DNA from 2 places in the Rhodoferax aquaticus genome. Region 1 is predicted to be linked to the other one. Evidence: predicted binding sites of a transcription regulator. Region 1 holds the regulator's gene; the other holds the start of a gene.
The links. The regulator LexA, encoded in region 1, represses DNA repair genes until DNA is damaged. The targets are predictions, from matches to a motif close to ACTGTATNNNNATACAGT.

Region 1 (7,651 bases):
CCTATGGTGGTGCGCGTAGCCCAACGGGTGCAATCAGGTGTGCCTGAAGGGACACGCGTGGTGGTGGCATGTGACCACATCAGCATTGCGCAAGCCTGCGCACTCCATGGGGTTGAAGCCATACTGACCCGCGAAGACCATCCTTCTGGAAGCGACCGTTTAGCCGAAGCCTGTGAACTTTTGGCTTTGCCTGACAGCGACATCGTGGTCAATGTGCAGGGTGATGAGCCATTGATTGACCCCACGTTAGTTCAGTCGGTCGCCCAGTTGCTCAGTACCCACCCACAGGCGAGTATGGGTACTGCGGCACATGCGATTGACAATGTCTCGGACTTGGCCAACCCCAATGTCGTTAAGGTGGTCTTGGATGCCCATAACGTTGCGCTTTATTTCAGCCGTGCGCCGATTGCCTGGTGGCGAGATGGTTTTGCAAACGGAATGACGGCCTTACCAAGCCCTGCGCCCCTGAGACACATTGGCATTTATGCATACCGCGTTGGCTTTTTGCGGCAGTTCCCAACGCTGACCGTAGCCCCCATTGAGACCACCGAGGCGTTGGAACAACTCCGTGCGCTATGGCATGGTCACCGCATTGCCGTACACGTGTCCCAGCATGTACCGGGCCCGGGGGTAGACACTGAGCAAGATTTGGAACGTGTGAGAGCAATTTTCTCGCAAAGCCCCCCTAGTCTGTAAGTTAGCGCGTAGGCAGCCCGTGCTATTCTCACGGGTCAATTTACAAGCACCTAGGCACCCTCGGTACCTAGGTCAATAAGGCAAGTTTTAGCTACATCCAAGGATACCCATGAGACTGATTCTGTTGGGCGCACCAGGCGCTGGAAAAGGCACGCAAGCCACCTTCATCTGCCAAAAGTACGGAATCCCCCAGATTTCGACTGGCGACATGCTACGGGCAGCAGTGAAGGCAGGTACTCCCTTAGGTTTGGAGGCCAAGGCGGTCATGGCTTCAGGCGCGTTGGTCAGTGATGGACTGATCATCAACTTGGTCAAGGAACGCTTGACGCAAGCGGACTGCGCCAATGGCTTCTTGTTTGACGGTTTCCCCCGCACGATTCCCCAAGCGGATGCCATGAAAGCGGCCGGGGTGATGCTGGACTATGTCATTGAAATTGACGTCCCGTTTGACGCCATCGTCGAACGTATGAGTGGGCGGCGCTCACATCCGGCATCAGGCCGCACGTACCACATCAAATTCAACCCTCCTGCGACCGAAGGTAAAGATGACGTCACTGGAGAGCCCTTGATTCAACGCGATGACGATCAGGAAGAAACGGTCAAGAAGCGTTTAGATGTTTACAGCGCACAGACCCGCCCACTGGTGGATTACTACTCGCAATGGGCACGCCAAGAGCCCGCCATCGCCCCCAAGTACCGCGCTATTAGCGGCGTAGGTAACGTTGATGCCATTACCGCACGTGTCATGGAAGCCCTTAGCAGCTAACACACAGTCGGCAACCGTGCACCAGAAAGGCCGCTTTATGCGGCCTTTTGCATTTGCATCAACCCATCAGTTCCAAAATGAGGGCAATGCGCGCCTTCACTGGCGACAACGCACCCGCATGTGGCAAGGCATCCGATGCGCTTGCCGCAATCACAGCACCGTTGGCACAACGCGAGCAACGGACCACGCGTATGCCTAGTTCCTGTGCCTCACGCAAGGCGCTTTCCAAATCTGCCTGAATCGTGCCATTGCCAGTGCCGGCCACCACGATCCCGCGCAATGGGTGAGCTTCTGTACTTGCGTCAGCACACAATGCTCTTACCATGGCACCGGATGCACCCGCATAGTTCATCACGACGTCTACGCGCGGCCACACATGCCCCGCCTTCGGCTCAAACTGCAGAGTAAGTCCTTGGTGGACGCCCGGCCATGGGTGCAATTGACGCACCAGACCCTCTTCCACGAAGCCCAAAGGCCCAGCCTCCCCAGAGTCAAATGCATCCAACTTGTACGTGTGCACCTTGCGCACATGGGCCGCATCATGCACGGTGCCCGCGCACACCGCCATTACGCCGTGAGCCCCCGGCGTTAGCACAAGGGCCACGGCATCCAAGAGGTTTTGAGGTCCGTCTGGCGTCATCGACGATGCGGGACGCATGGCACACGTCAGTACAACTGGCTTTTCCGAAAGGCCCACAGTAGACAAGGTGCGAGACAAGAAAAAAGCCGTTTCTTCAAGGGTGTCCGTACCGTGCGTCACCACAATGCCTACGACATCGCGGTCCGCCAAATGATCTTGTATTCGGGCATGCAAGGCCGCCCACTCAACAAACCCCATGTCCTTGCTGTCCACTTGGGCCACCTGCTCAGACACCAACACGCGTCCGTCGAGTTGGCTTTTCAAGCGAGGAACAGATGCCAGCAGCTGATCGACCGCCACTTGTGCGGCGCTATACCCCACATTGTCTGAAGCATCACTGGCCGTACCTGCAATGGTTCCCCCGGTTCCCAGAAAAACGACTTTCCCTTGTTTTTTTGCGCTCATAGCTTGTCAATCTCATAAAACTGATTAAAAATACAGTTACTGTATATTGCAACAGCTGTTAAAGATAACAGTAGTCACCTATGCAGACCTAAGGAGTCAGTATGCTTGATAGTCCCAAACTCACGGCCCGGCAGCAACAGATATTTGAACTCATCCAAACCGCCATCGCGCAAACAGGAGCCCCCCCTACCCGGGCCGAAATTGCCAGCGAGTTAGGTTTTAAGTCAGCGAATGCAGCCGAGGAGCATTTACAAGCCTTGGCCCGCAAAGGTGTCATTGAATTGGTTAGTGGCACGTCGCGCGGCATTCGCATCAAGAGCAATGCGGCTCAATCGCCGTTTGGCTCCCGCGAAAAGTACTCGATGTCGCTTCCAGGCTTCGGGCAACTCTCACTTCCATTGGTGGGCCGTGTAGCGGCTGGTTCACCCATATTGGCGCAAGAGCATGTAGACCAAAGCTACTTCGTGGAGAGCAGCTTGTTTCAACATCGCCCTGACTATTTGCTAAGAGTACGTGGCATGTCGATGCGCGACGCAGGCATTATGGACGGCGACTTGTTGGCAGTACAGGCGACCAAAGATGCGAAGAACGGGCAAATCATCGTTGCCCGCCTAGGTGATGAAGTCACTGTAAAGCGCTTTCGCCGCAACAAACACCTGATTGAGTTACACCCGGAGAACCCAGACTACCAAACCATCGTGGTAGAGCCAGGTGAGTCGTTTGAAATTGAAGGGCTCGCTGTAGGGCTGATTCGCAACACCATGCTCATGTAACTGCTGATCAAGTGCTTGTAGCTATGAACCTCGCCTTCATTACCCATACCGCGCTGGCGGCATTGACCAAGCAGTTTGGTCGCCGCTCAGCTCCCAAGCCAACCGAGCCGGTGCAAAGTATCTTCACTACAGACTTCGCAACGTCCAGAACTCTGCAACTTGGAAGCTACTCAAGCAAGTCACTTCAGAAAACGTACGGTTTGCGAGTCGCGAAACCCGTTCGCGTGTTGCGCGTTATCGAGCGCGACAGCGCGCATTTTGGTCACGGCCGTTTGGTGATGTCCGGAAGAATGGCTGACGTGTGTGCTGAGCTAGACAGATTGGTTGCGTTAGAAGCTACGGCACAGTAGATAGCCCACCATAACCTAGCACAAAGGCGCGCCGGAAGACTATTAAATACTAGCGTTTTCACGGAGTCCCAACTGGCGATAACAGCAGCCTAAGACAAGGCACAATGTGTGCTATGAATATTGTGATTCTGGATGATTATCAGGACGCTGTGCGCAAGCTCGCGTGCGCTGACAAGCTGGATGCGTACCAAGCCAAGGTGTACACCAATACCGTCAAAGGGCAAGGTCAACTCGCAGTTCGACTCAAAGATGCTGACATCATCGTTCTTATCCGTGACCGATCGCAGATCAGCAAGTTACTGATCGAAAAACTTCCCAAGCTCAAGCTTATCTCGCTGACCGGGCGAATGGGGGGCTACATTGACGTTGCTGCATGTACTGAACGAGGCATCGCAGTGGCAGAAGGGGTTGAAACATCAGGCGCAACCGCCGAACTCACATGGGCATTGGTGATGGCCGCGATGCGCAGGCTACCTCAGTACATTGGCAACCTCAAACACGGTGCTTGGCAGCAATCAGGACTTAAGTCAGGGGCAATGCCTGCCAATTTCGGTCTGGGCAGCGTACTACGAGATAAAACATTGGGGATTTGGGGCTACGGCAACGTAGGTCAGCTTGTTGCTGGCTACGGTAAGGCATTTGGCATGAAGGTATTGGTATGGGGAAGCGAGACCAGCCAAAAAAACGCCGAGCACGATGGCCATGTGGCGGCTACAAGCCGCGAAGAATTCTTTAGCCAATCTGACGTTTTGTCTTTGCACCTCAAATGCAACCCGTCAACCCGGCACATCATTACCCACGCTGATTTGGCCTTAATGAAGCCTACATCACTGCTGGTCAACACAAGCCACACCGAATTGATTGAGACAGACGCTTTGATTGGTGGCCTCAACCGCGGTCGGCCCGGTATGGCCGCTGTGGACATCTTTGAAACCGAGCCAATCTTGCAAGGGCATGCCTTGCTCAGACTAGAGAATTGCCTTTGCACTCCCCACATTGGGTATGTAGAACAAACGAGCTATGAACATATGTTCAGCGTGGCGTTTGACAATGTTGCCAACTTCATAAAGGGGACACCTTCGAACATCGTCAACCCTGGTGCTTTACAGGTGCGCAGATAAGCGAAGCGTCATTCAGGCTTGGGCGGCTCGAAGTTGATTAAGTTATCGGACTGCTCCGAAAGATCTAAATCGAGAGCCAGATCCACAGACGTCGTGGCCACAGCATGCGAAGGTGCCTCTAGAACACTAGACAGCGCGAGTGCAGGTGCTTGGGGAACAGGCCTCACACTGAAGGGCACCAAGACCGACTCAGACGGAGCCATGACCCTCTTGAGCACTGCATGAAGCATCAGCAAGTCTTTGAATGCGTCCAAAGTGACGTTGGCGCTCAAAGGCAACTGTGGATCTCGCACCAAACAGCGTTCCATATAGCCCAAAGCGTCTGGAGATGGCCAAAGCTCTGTCAGCTGCGCGCATAGCTGAGGATAGCTGTCCAAGGCAGCGCTTTCAGCGGTGAAAATTTCAAACTCAGGGACGTAACCTGTAAAGCATGCGTTGAACTTTTCACGGTATGTATCAAACGCCGGTTTACGGCTCAAGGTATGCAAAACGTTCAGCAAGTCTAGGTACACCAGCGGATCGGCTTCTTCTGCGTCCCGAATATGGCCTTCCAGGACTGCTAGCGCCTCATCGTACTGGCCCAAGGCCACGTAAAAGTCTGCTTGATGGCGAACGTCAATCAGCTCTTTCGCTTTGACCGCCCGCATACCGCTGTCTGTGCTGTGCGCGAAATCTCGTTGCCTGAAACCTTGGCTGCTTTGCGCTGGCAACGCAAACGCCGATAGCAAAGAGTCAGGGGAAGCACGGCCATCGCTTGCATCCTTCGACACATGCGCAGGCATTTCAACTCTCGCTTCTGCCAAAGACTCCAGTTTCGCCTTCGCTGAACTGGAAGCCTCTGCAGGCTTGCTCTTGGGTGCACCAGCAGCTTCATCCAAGCCCAAGATGCTGTTGTGAATGGAGCTCTCGTCAGCGAACTCCCCCCGCCACCAAGGCGATTCTGTGGTTGCGCTGGCGGCTTTGCGCCTCAATACCCAAAAGCCACCTACGGTCGCAAAGCTCAACAGAGCGATAAGTCCGTAAATGACCGGATTGGCATAGCGCTCAGACTCCGCCTTGTCCAAACGCGCTACCAAGTCAGTAATCGACTTTTGGTTATCTGTAGTCTGCTGTTGGAGCTGCTTGAGCTTAGTTTCGGTGGCTTGAGCATTCTGCGCGTCTTTAAGCACATCCTCAGGAGACGCAGTAAGCGCTTTCCAAACAATGGTGGCATCGGCACGCAGTTTTGCGTCTTCTTTTGGCTCTGAGCGCAACTCGTCACTCGACTTCAATACGGGATCGAGCTCGACCGACAGGTCCAAAGACTCTAGCTTCAGCCTGGCCTTCTGCGAAGGGATCTGCTTGCTTTGTTTATGCCCTTCTACCCTTGGGCTGGGAGTCTTCTCAGTGGCGACCAATGCCTGGCCCGACTTCCCCACTCCGCTCGGTCTTTGGCTGGCACGCAGGGCAGCTAAGCCGCCTCCTTTATTTTGCTCTTGGCCGGACTCCTTCTCGCCCCCCGCTACAGACTGTTTTTTAGAGCCCACGTCACCTGCTTGCCCTGTAGCAACGGTCACGCTTGGGGTTAGTGGCCCCCGTCCCACTGGGCTTTGTGCAGCAGGTTCGCTCGGCATATCCGCCAGCAAAACGTATTTGCGTGTCGCCTGAAGGCCACAGCCCGAACGCAGATACACCGTGACTACGGGCTCATCAATGCGCTGGCGCACAAGCACACGGACTACTGAATCGGAACCTTGTTGGGTTGCGGAGCTACTGACGGAAACGCGAGCGGGATCTACACGGTTATCTCCGTAATAGACGTCGGCGTTAAAACAAAGCGCGCTGGCATCTTCATCTGCAGCAATTTGCACGGGCACCGCTACTTCCAACTCTTGTCCCAATAACGCAGGGCCGCGAACCCGGCCCAAAGTAATCGCAGAACTTCCCGCCACCGTCAAGAGTAGCACCACACCCACACCAAAATGCTTTAAACTTAAACTAAGTTTTCGCTTCATTTATGCTGCACTTTTTTACAAACTAGCTTGATCCTACCGTGTTCAGGTCACCCCAGTCGGCGGCAATACGCGCAAACCACCCACTATTCCACTATTCAACACCAATTTGCTATGTCACTTCAATACAAAAACGTCGCGGTTGTAGGTGCAGGTGCCATGGGGCGTGGCATTGCCCAGATTGCGGCGCAAGCCGGTAGCCAGGTGTATCTATTTGATTTAGACCCGGCTGCCGTGCAAGCGGCCATCCAGCAGCTGCAAGGGCAATGGCAAAAGCTGTGCGACAAGCAACGCATCAGCCAAGAGTTGGCGCACACCTATGCAGGCCGCCTGCAAAGCGCTGCAGCGCTGCAAGACCTCGCCGACTGTGATTTGGTTGTAGAAGCGGTGGTGGAGCGTTTGGACATCAAAGCCCGGTTGTTCAAAGACCTAGAAGCCATCGTGGCGCCCACCGCCGTGTTGGCTAGCAATACGTCCTCCCTGTCTATCACTGCTATCGCCGCCGCATTGAAAACGCCGCAACGATTTGCGGGCTACCACTTCTTCAACCCTGTGCCCTTGATGAAGGTGGTCGAGGTTATTGGCGGCCTCAAGACAGATGGTGCTGTGATTGAAGGATTGCGCACCTACGCCAAGCAAATGGGGCACGCCCCAGTGATCGCCCAAGACACCCCCGGCTTCATCGTGAACCACGCGGGGCGGGGCTATGGGACCGAGGCTCTGCGCATCGTGTCCGAAGGCGTGGCAGATTTCAGCACGATTGACCGTATCTTGCGCGACCAAGCTGGCTTCAAACTTGGCCCCTTCGAACTCATGGATCTGACTGGGCTGGACGTGTCCCAGCCCGTCATGGAGTCCATCTACCACCAATACTTTGAAGAAGCGCGCTACCGCCCCAGTGTGATCTCT
Region 2 (7,651 bases), 170 kb from region 1:
TCCATCAAGGGCCAAGCACCCTGCTCAATGTCTGCTTCGATCAGGTCAGCCGATGGCGCATGGTGCCGAGCAGCTGTAAGGTCACGGTCCACACCTGTCACTGCATGCCCCCTTTGCAAGAACCAGGCTAGGTGTCTACCGCTCCCGCACGCAACATCCAGTACGCTGCATTGGGGCTCCAGCAAGTGGCTCCATCGCACGATCCACGCAGAAGGAGCGGACAGACGCCCCTGCAGCCCAATGGCTTCACTCATTGGGGTTTAACGTTGTCTTTGAGCGCAGCCATGGCCATCTTCTCTACGATTCCTGGCGCAATCAATTTCAAGAATCGTCCCAGCTTGCCCTTGCTTGTCATGACCACTTCGCGCTGTCTTGACTGCATGCCGCTCAGAATGAGTTGAGCACAGGTTTCTACTGACATAGCGCCCTCTTCCTTGAGCCCACTAGAACCCGCAGTTTGCCCTGCGGCGTTGAGACCGTGGGTACGGATATTGGTGAGCACTACCCCGGGGTAAGCCGTTGTTACGCTAACGCCGGCGCTTTGAAGCTCTGACCGCAAGGCCTCAAAAAAACCGGTCATTGCGAACTTGGACGCACTGTACGCAGTACGCCCAGGCACCCCGATGAGCCCGGCCAGAGACGATACCGCCACGATGCGCCCGTGGCTTTTGCGCAAGTAGGGGAGCGCAGCATGGGTGCACCAGACACTGCCCCAAAGGTTGACGCGCATAAGTTGTTCGTACCAGCCTAAGTCTTGTGCCTTGACCTCCGAAAACAAGGCCTGCGCGGAGATGCCTGCATTGTTAATCAGGCTGTCGACGCCCCCAAAGCGGGCCACTGCAGTGTCGATAAGTTGTCGACACTGCGCCTCAATAGACACATCGGTGGGCACGACCAGCGTTTGCGCCCCTAAGGCGGTGCACTGCTGGGCAACCGCGTTCAGAGTGTCGCCATTGCGTGAGGCCAAAACTAGATTCACGCCAGACGCATGTGTTTGCGCCAACTGCCGCGCCATTTCGGCCCCGATGCCGTCAGACGCCCCGGTGATGATGATTGTGTGTGCCATGGTGGTTGAAGGAGTAGAAAAGCTTGTCAAAGTTGGGTGTTTGAGCAGGTGTGTCGCAAGGCCTTGTCAGGCCAGTGGCTAAAAGCAGCCCCACAGTTGATTGGACAACTGGAGCAAAAAGTCGGGGCGACCATACAAGGTAAACACCAGCCACAAGACCAAGCTTGCAAGTACAAGTACACAGGTTGTTTGCCAGCGCTGCATTGTGCTTAAGCAATTGCTGAAGGGCTGCGCACGATGGCACGCTCTCGCACCGGCAAGTTCACCAGGGCAGCAAAAACTCCCAAGGCGATGGCCAAGTACCACACCAAGTTGTAGCTGCCCGTGCGGTCAAACACAAGCCCACCTAACCAAACGCCCATGAAAGACCCTATTTGGTGACTGAAGAAGACAAAGCCGCTGAGCATCGACAGATGCGAAACCCCAAAAATCTGAGCCAGTGCCGCATTCGTCACGGGAACCGTAGACAGCCACAAGAACCCCATCACGCTGGCAAACACATAGACGCTTGCCGGAGACAAGGGCACGATCAGGAACACCGCGATAGCCACCGCGCGTGCTGAATAGATAAAGGCCAAGATATAGCGTTTGGGCATCTTCTGGCCCAAAACGCCCGCCAGATAGGTGCCAAATACATTGAACAGACCAATCAATGCCAGCGCATAGCTTGCGACTTCGGGGGATAGACCTTTGTCCTTCAGGTAGCTAGGCATGTGCACCCCAATAAACACGACCTGAAAGCCGCAGACAAAATAGCCCGCCATCAGCAGCTGAAAACTGGGGTACCGAAACGCTTCTTGTAAAGCTTCAACGATAGACTGCTGGCCCCGCTGCTGGCCCTCACGGTTAGAAAAACCGGGTTCGCGCAGCCCCCAAGCTAAGGGCGCCATCAGCAATGCGGCAAACCCCAGCAAAGTCAGTGCTTCTTGCCAGCCCAAACTGCTGATCAGCTGGCCCTCGACTGGGACCATTAAAAACTGACCAAATGAGCCCGCCGCCGCCGTAATGCCCATGGCCCAAGAGCGCCGTTCGGCAGGTACATTGCGGCCAACCACTCCATAGACTACTGCGTAGGTGCAGCCACCCTGCGCCATGCCAATCAGCACGCCGGTACTCAGGGTGAACAGCAGGGGTGAATCTGAATGCGCCATACCCAGCAAGCCCAATGCGTACAGCACGGCAGCCCCTGCGATCACTTTGACCGCGCCAAAGCGGTCCGCCGCCATGCCCGCGAAAATGCCCGCTACGCCCCACGCCAAGTTTTGGATCGCCAAGGCAAATGCAAAGGTCTCCCGGGTCCAGTCTTTGGCCTGGGTAATGGGTTGCAGCCATAGCCCAAACCCATGCCGAATGCCCATGGACAAGGTGACGATGGCAGCGCCGCACAACAAAATCTGCGGAATAGAGACCGAGGCAAGAGGTTTTTGCATCCTGCAAATGTAGCGTTTTCTCGGCTCCAGCGCAGACCTGCTGAGTCGCCAAAACTGACGTCAATTCGACTTGGAGCCACGACACAATGCGCAGGCCCTTAATCCCCGCGAAACCTCACTACTGGTTATTTGTACAGTTAATTGATTGCTCAGCGACTACAATGCCCCCCATGTCTGCCAAACCAAACTCTGAATATTCTGAAGGTTCCATCCGGGTGCTTAAGGGGCTGGAGCCCGTTAAACAGCGCCCCGGCATGTACACCCGCACCGACAATCCGCTGCACGTCATCCAAGAAGTTTTGGACAACGCGGCGGACGAAGCGCTGGCCGGTCACGGCAAAAAAATCAAGGTCATCCTGCATGCCGACGGCTCAGTGTCGGTGGAGGACGACGGCCGTGGCATCCCTTTTGGCATGCACCCCGAAGAAAAAGCCCCGGTCATTGAACTGGTGTTCACCCGCTTGCATGCGGGCGGCAAGTTTGACAAGGGCAAGGGCGGTGCTTACAGCTTTTCAGGCGGTTTGCATGGCGTGGGGGTCAGTGTTACCAATGCGTTGGCCTTGCGTCTAGAGGCGACGTCTTACCGTGAAGGTTCGGTGGCCGGTTTGGTGTTTGAAGGCGGTGACGTTACCCAAGCCCTGCAAGTGCGCAAAGCCGGCGAGGGCGACCGCAAGTCCGGCACCAGCGTGCGCGTCTGGCCTGACCCCAAATACTTTGAGTCTGCAGCCCTGCCTATGGGCGAGCTCACACATTTGCTGCGCTCCAAGGCCGTGCTCATGCCCGGCGTGAGCGTCACGCTGCTGAACGAGAAAACCAAAGAAAGTCAAAACTGGCTCTACAAAGGCGGCCTGCGCGACTACCTCATGCAGTCGCTCAATGGCGACCCGGTGATTCCTTTGTTTGACGGCGAGGGCTTTGCCGACGCGCAAAACGACAGCTTTGCCGAAGGCGAGGGCGCTAGCTGGTGCGTAGCGTTCACCGAAGAAGGCCAGCCCGTGCGCGAGAGCTACGTCAATTTGATTCCCACCAGCGCAGGTGGTACCCACGAATCCGGCTTGCGCGACGGTTTATTCACCGCTGTCAAAAGCTTTATTGAACTGCACAGCCTCCTGCCCAAGGGCGTGAAGCTCATGCCGGAAGACGTGTTTGCACGTGCCAGCTACGTCTTGTCGGCCAAGGTGCTAGACCCGCAATTCCAAGGCCAGATCAAAGAGCGGCTGAACTCGCGTGACGCTGTGCGCTTGGTCTCCAGCTTTGTGCGCCCCGCGCTAGAGCTGTGGCTCAACCAGCATGTGGAATACGGCAAAAAGCTGGCTGAGCTGGCAATCAAGGCCGCGCAAACCCGCCAACGCGCGGGCCAAAAGGTCGAAAAGCGCAAAAGCAGCGGCGTGGCCGTATTGCCCGGCAAGCTGACCGACTGCGAAAGCCGCGACACCGCCTACAACGAAGTGTTTTTGGTCGAGGGCGACTCGGCAGGTGGCAGCGCCAAAATGGGCCGCGACAAAGAAAACCAGGCCATCCTGCCCTTGCGTGGCAAGGTGCTCAACACGTGGGAAGTGGACCGCGACCGCTTGTTCGCCAATAACGAAATCCATGACATCTCGGTCGCCATCGGCGTAGACCCCCACGGCCCCAACGACACGCCTGACATGAGCGGCCTGCGCTACGGCAAGGTGTGCATCTTGTCCGACGCGGACGTAGACGGCTCGCACATCCAAGTGCTGCTGCTTACCCTGTTTTTTCGGCATTTCCCCAAACTCATTGAGGCGGGCCATGTGTTTGTTGCGCGCCCACCGCTGTTTCGGGTGGATGCGCCAGCGCGGGGCAAAAAGCCCGCGAGCAAGGCCTATGCCTTGGACGAAGGTGAACTGACCGCCATCTTGGACAAGTTGCGCAAAGAAGGCGTGCGCGAAGCAGCCTGGAGCATCAGCCGCTTCAAAGGCTTGGGCGAGATGAATGCCGAGCAACTGTGGGACACCACGCTCAACCCCGACACCAGGCGCTTGTTGCCAGTGACCTTGGGTGCCATTGACTTTGGCGCCACAGAGGCACTGATCACCAAGCTCATGGGCAAGGGCGAAGCGGCTGCCCGCCGTGAACTCATGGAGCTGCATGGCGACAGCGTAGAGGTGGATGTGTGAGTATGGATCAGCGTAAAGCGTGGCGTGTTGCTACAAAATGGCTAGCTGCTTGCGCAGTATTGACGGGCGTCACCGTGAGTTTGAATGCATTTGCGGATGTGTGGAGCTATGTGGACGCGCGCGGCGTGGTGCACTTTGCCAGCAGCCAGTTAGACGCCAAGTACGAGTTGTTTTTTAAGGGCAAGTCCAAGTTCGATGCCACCGAGCCCGACGACAGCGGCACTGCTGCAAGCAGTAACCCGTTGTTCGACTTGCCTGAGATCAGTAGCAGCACGGCTAAGCGCATCGCCTACCTGGAATTTGCGCCGGGTGCGCAAGTCGCTCGCCCGCACATGCGTGCGGCGGCCCAAGCGATGCAAGTGGACTACGCCTTGCTGCAGGCCGTGATCGCCACAGAGTCAGGCTTTGATCGCAACGCCGTGTCCCCCAAGGGCGCAGTCGGGCTGATGCAAATCATGCCGGCCACCGCCGAGCGCTATGGCGTGCGCGAGGACAAGTTAGGCACCATCGAGCAAAAGCTCACGGACCCGCGCACCAATGTGTTTGCAGGCACCCGCTACCTGCGCGACCTCATCCAAATGTTTCCCGGCCAGCTGGATCTGGCCATTGCGTCTTACAACGCGGGCGAAGGTGCTGTCCAAAAAGCGGGCAACAAGGTCCCCAACTACAAGGAAACGCAAAACTACGTCAAAACCGTGATGGAGCTCTACGCCGGACTCAACCCCCAAGCCTTGCGGACGGCGGCGGGTGGCCCTGCGCAGGCAGGCAACGGTGTGGCCTTGGCGTCTGGAGTGAATGCACCTAGCCCTAGTCGTGTGCGCGCTGAGTTTCATGGGCCTCACACCGCATCGCTACTTGGGCCCCAAGGAGGGGCCACAGGGCGGGGCAATATGCTGCCGAGTTTAGGTGCACCTGCATTGCAAAGCGTCGCTATGGCCAGTGACTGATTTTTAGCGCCTACACGCTCGTTCATCGGACCGCAGTGCCCCAGCCTGCCCTCCTAGTTCTTGCTAAATTCCCATTTGAGATTCGAGTTCAACCCATGACAGACCAACCCATTCTTGACCTAGGCGCACCGCCCCCAAGCAACCCGGGTGATGAAGACCTGAACCTGGCCAACTACGCCCAGCGCGCCTATTTGGAATACGCGCTCTCGGTGGTCAAAGGGCGTGCCTTGCCCGACGTGACGGATGGATTGAAGCCCGTGCAGCGCCGCATTCTGTACAGCATGTCCCGCATGGGGTTGGGCTTTGGTGGTGCCAATGGCAACGCCGGTGCCAAGCCCGTCAAAAGTGCCCGCGTGGTGGGTGATGTATTGGGCCGCTTTCACCCCCACGGTGACCAGTCCGCCTACGACGCTTTGGTGCGCATGGCGCAAGACTTTTCGCAGCGTTACCCGCTGGTCGACGGCCAAGGCAACTTTGGCTCACGCGACGGTGACGGCGCTGCTGCCATGCGTTACACCGAGGCCCGTTTGGCCAAAATCACCACGCTGCTTTTGGACGAAATTGACCAAGGCACGGTGGATTTTCAGCCCAACTACGACGGCTCTACGGAAGAACCCCGGCAGCTGCCCGCGCGCCTGCCCTTTAGCTTGCTCAACGGCGCCAGCGGTATCGCCGTGGGCTTGGCGACTGAAATTCCTAGCCACAACCTGCGCGAAATTGCCGACGCCTGTGTGGCCCTCATCAAAACCCCCAGCCTGCCCGACGCCGAGCTTTACGCCCTGGTACCCGGCCCAGACTACCCGGGCGGCGGCCAAATCATCAGCCCCGCGCAAGACATTGCCGACGCCTACCGCACCGGGCGTGGTTCGCTCAAAGTGCGCGCCCGTTGGAAGATTGAAGACATGGCGCGCGGCCAGTGGCAGCTGGTCGTCACCGAGCTGCCACCCGGCGTGAGCAGCCAGCGCGTGCTGGAAGAAATTGAAGAGCTCACCAACCCCAAGGTCAAGGCGGGCAAAAAAGCCCTGTCGCAAGACCAAATGCAGCTCAAGGCCAGCGTTTTGGCCGTGCTCGACGCCGTGCGCGACGAGTCCAGCCGCGACGCGCCCGTGCGTTTGGTGTTTGAGCCCAAGAGCAGCCGCATCCAGCAGCAAGAGCTCATTACCACGCTCTTGGCGCACACCAGCTTGGAAACCTCAGCGCCTATCAACCTCACCATGATTGGTTTGGACGGCAGGCCCACGCAAAAGTCTTTGCGGCACATGCTGGTGGAGTGGATCGAGTTTCGCCAGCTCACCATCGAGCGGCGCACCCGCCACCGCTTGGGCAAGGTGCTAGACCGTATCCATATTCTGGAAGGCCGCCAAACAGTCTTACTCAATATTGACGAAGTGATCGCCATCATCCGCCAGTCCGATGAGCCCAAGGCCGCGCTGATTGCACGCTTCAATTTGAGCGACCGCCAGGCAGAAGACATTCTGGAAATCCGCCTGCGCCAACTCGCGCGGCTGGAAGCCATCAAGATCGAGCAAGAGCTGGCCGAGCTGCGCGCTGAGCAAGCCAAGCTGGAAGAAATCCTGGCAAGCCCCGCAGCGCTGCGCCGGGTCATGGTCAAAGAAATTGAGGCCGACGCCAAGCAGTTCGCCGACGAGCGCCGCACCCTCATCCAAGCCGAGAAGAAAGCCGTTGCCGAGCTCAAAGTGGTGGACGAGCCCGTCACCGTGGTGGTGAGCGAAAAAGGCTGGGTGCGCGCACGCACCGGCCACGGCCATGAGGCCAGTACTTTCGCGTTCAAGGCGGGCGACGCCTTGTACGGCACCTTTGAATGCCGCAGCGTGGATACGCTGTTGGTGTTCGGCTCCAACGGCCGCGTGTACTCCATCGCCGTGGCCTTGTTGCCCGGCGGGCGCGGCGACGGCCAGCCCGTGACCACCCTGCTGGAGCTAGAAGCCGGTACCCAGCTGCTCTACTACTTTGCCGGGCCCGCTGCTGCCAGCTTGCTCCTGTCCAGCACGGGGGGTTATGGCTTTGTGGCCTCGGTAGAGAACATGGTCTCTCGCCAAAAAGCAG

Region 2: a site for LexA is predicted at 2,617-2,634, ahead of EXZ61_RS06905 (DNA topoisomerase IV subunit B). Genes of this name have one in related genera too.

What each region holds. Positions count from the first base shown of each region.
Region 1 covers NZ_CP036282.1:1,630,663-1,638,313, reverse strand. The annotation lists gene kdsB (3-deoxy-manno-octulosonate cytidylyltransferase) at 1-696, shown strand, start outside; gene adk (adenylate kinase) at 806-1,462, shown strand; gene EXZ61_RS07610 (asparaginase) at 1,521-2,507, opposite strand; gene lexA (transcriptional repressor LexA) at 2,609-3,280, shown strand; gene EXZ61_RS07600 (hypothetical protein) at 3,304-3,630, shown strand; gene EXZ61_RS07595 (D-2-hydroxyacid dehydrogenase family protein) at 3,744-4,751, shown strand; gene EXZ61_RS07590 (hypothetical protein) at 4,760-6,745, opposite strand; gene EXZ61_RS07585 (3-hydroxyacyl-CoA dehydrogenase) at 6,857-7,651, shown strand, end outside.
Region 2 covers NZ_CP036282.1:1,465,189-1,472,839, forward strand. The annotation lists gene EXZ61_RS06890 (class I SAM-dependent methyltransferase) at 1-254, opposite strand, end outside; gene EXZ61_RS06895 (SDR family oxidoreductase) at 251-1,066, opposite strand; gene EXZ61_RS06900 (MFS transporter) at 1,276-2,496, opposite strand; gene EXZ61_RS06905 (DNA topoisomerase IV subunit B) at 2,667-4,637, shown strand; gene EXZ61_RS06910 (lytic transglycosylase domain-containing protein) at 4,640-5,584, shown strand; gene parC (DNA topoisomerase IV subunit A) at 5,680-7,651, shown strand, end outside.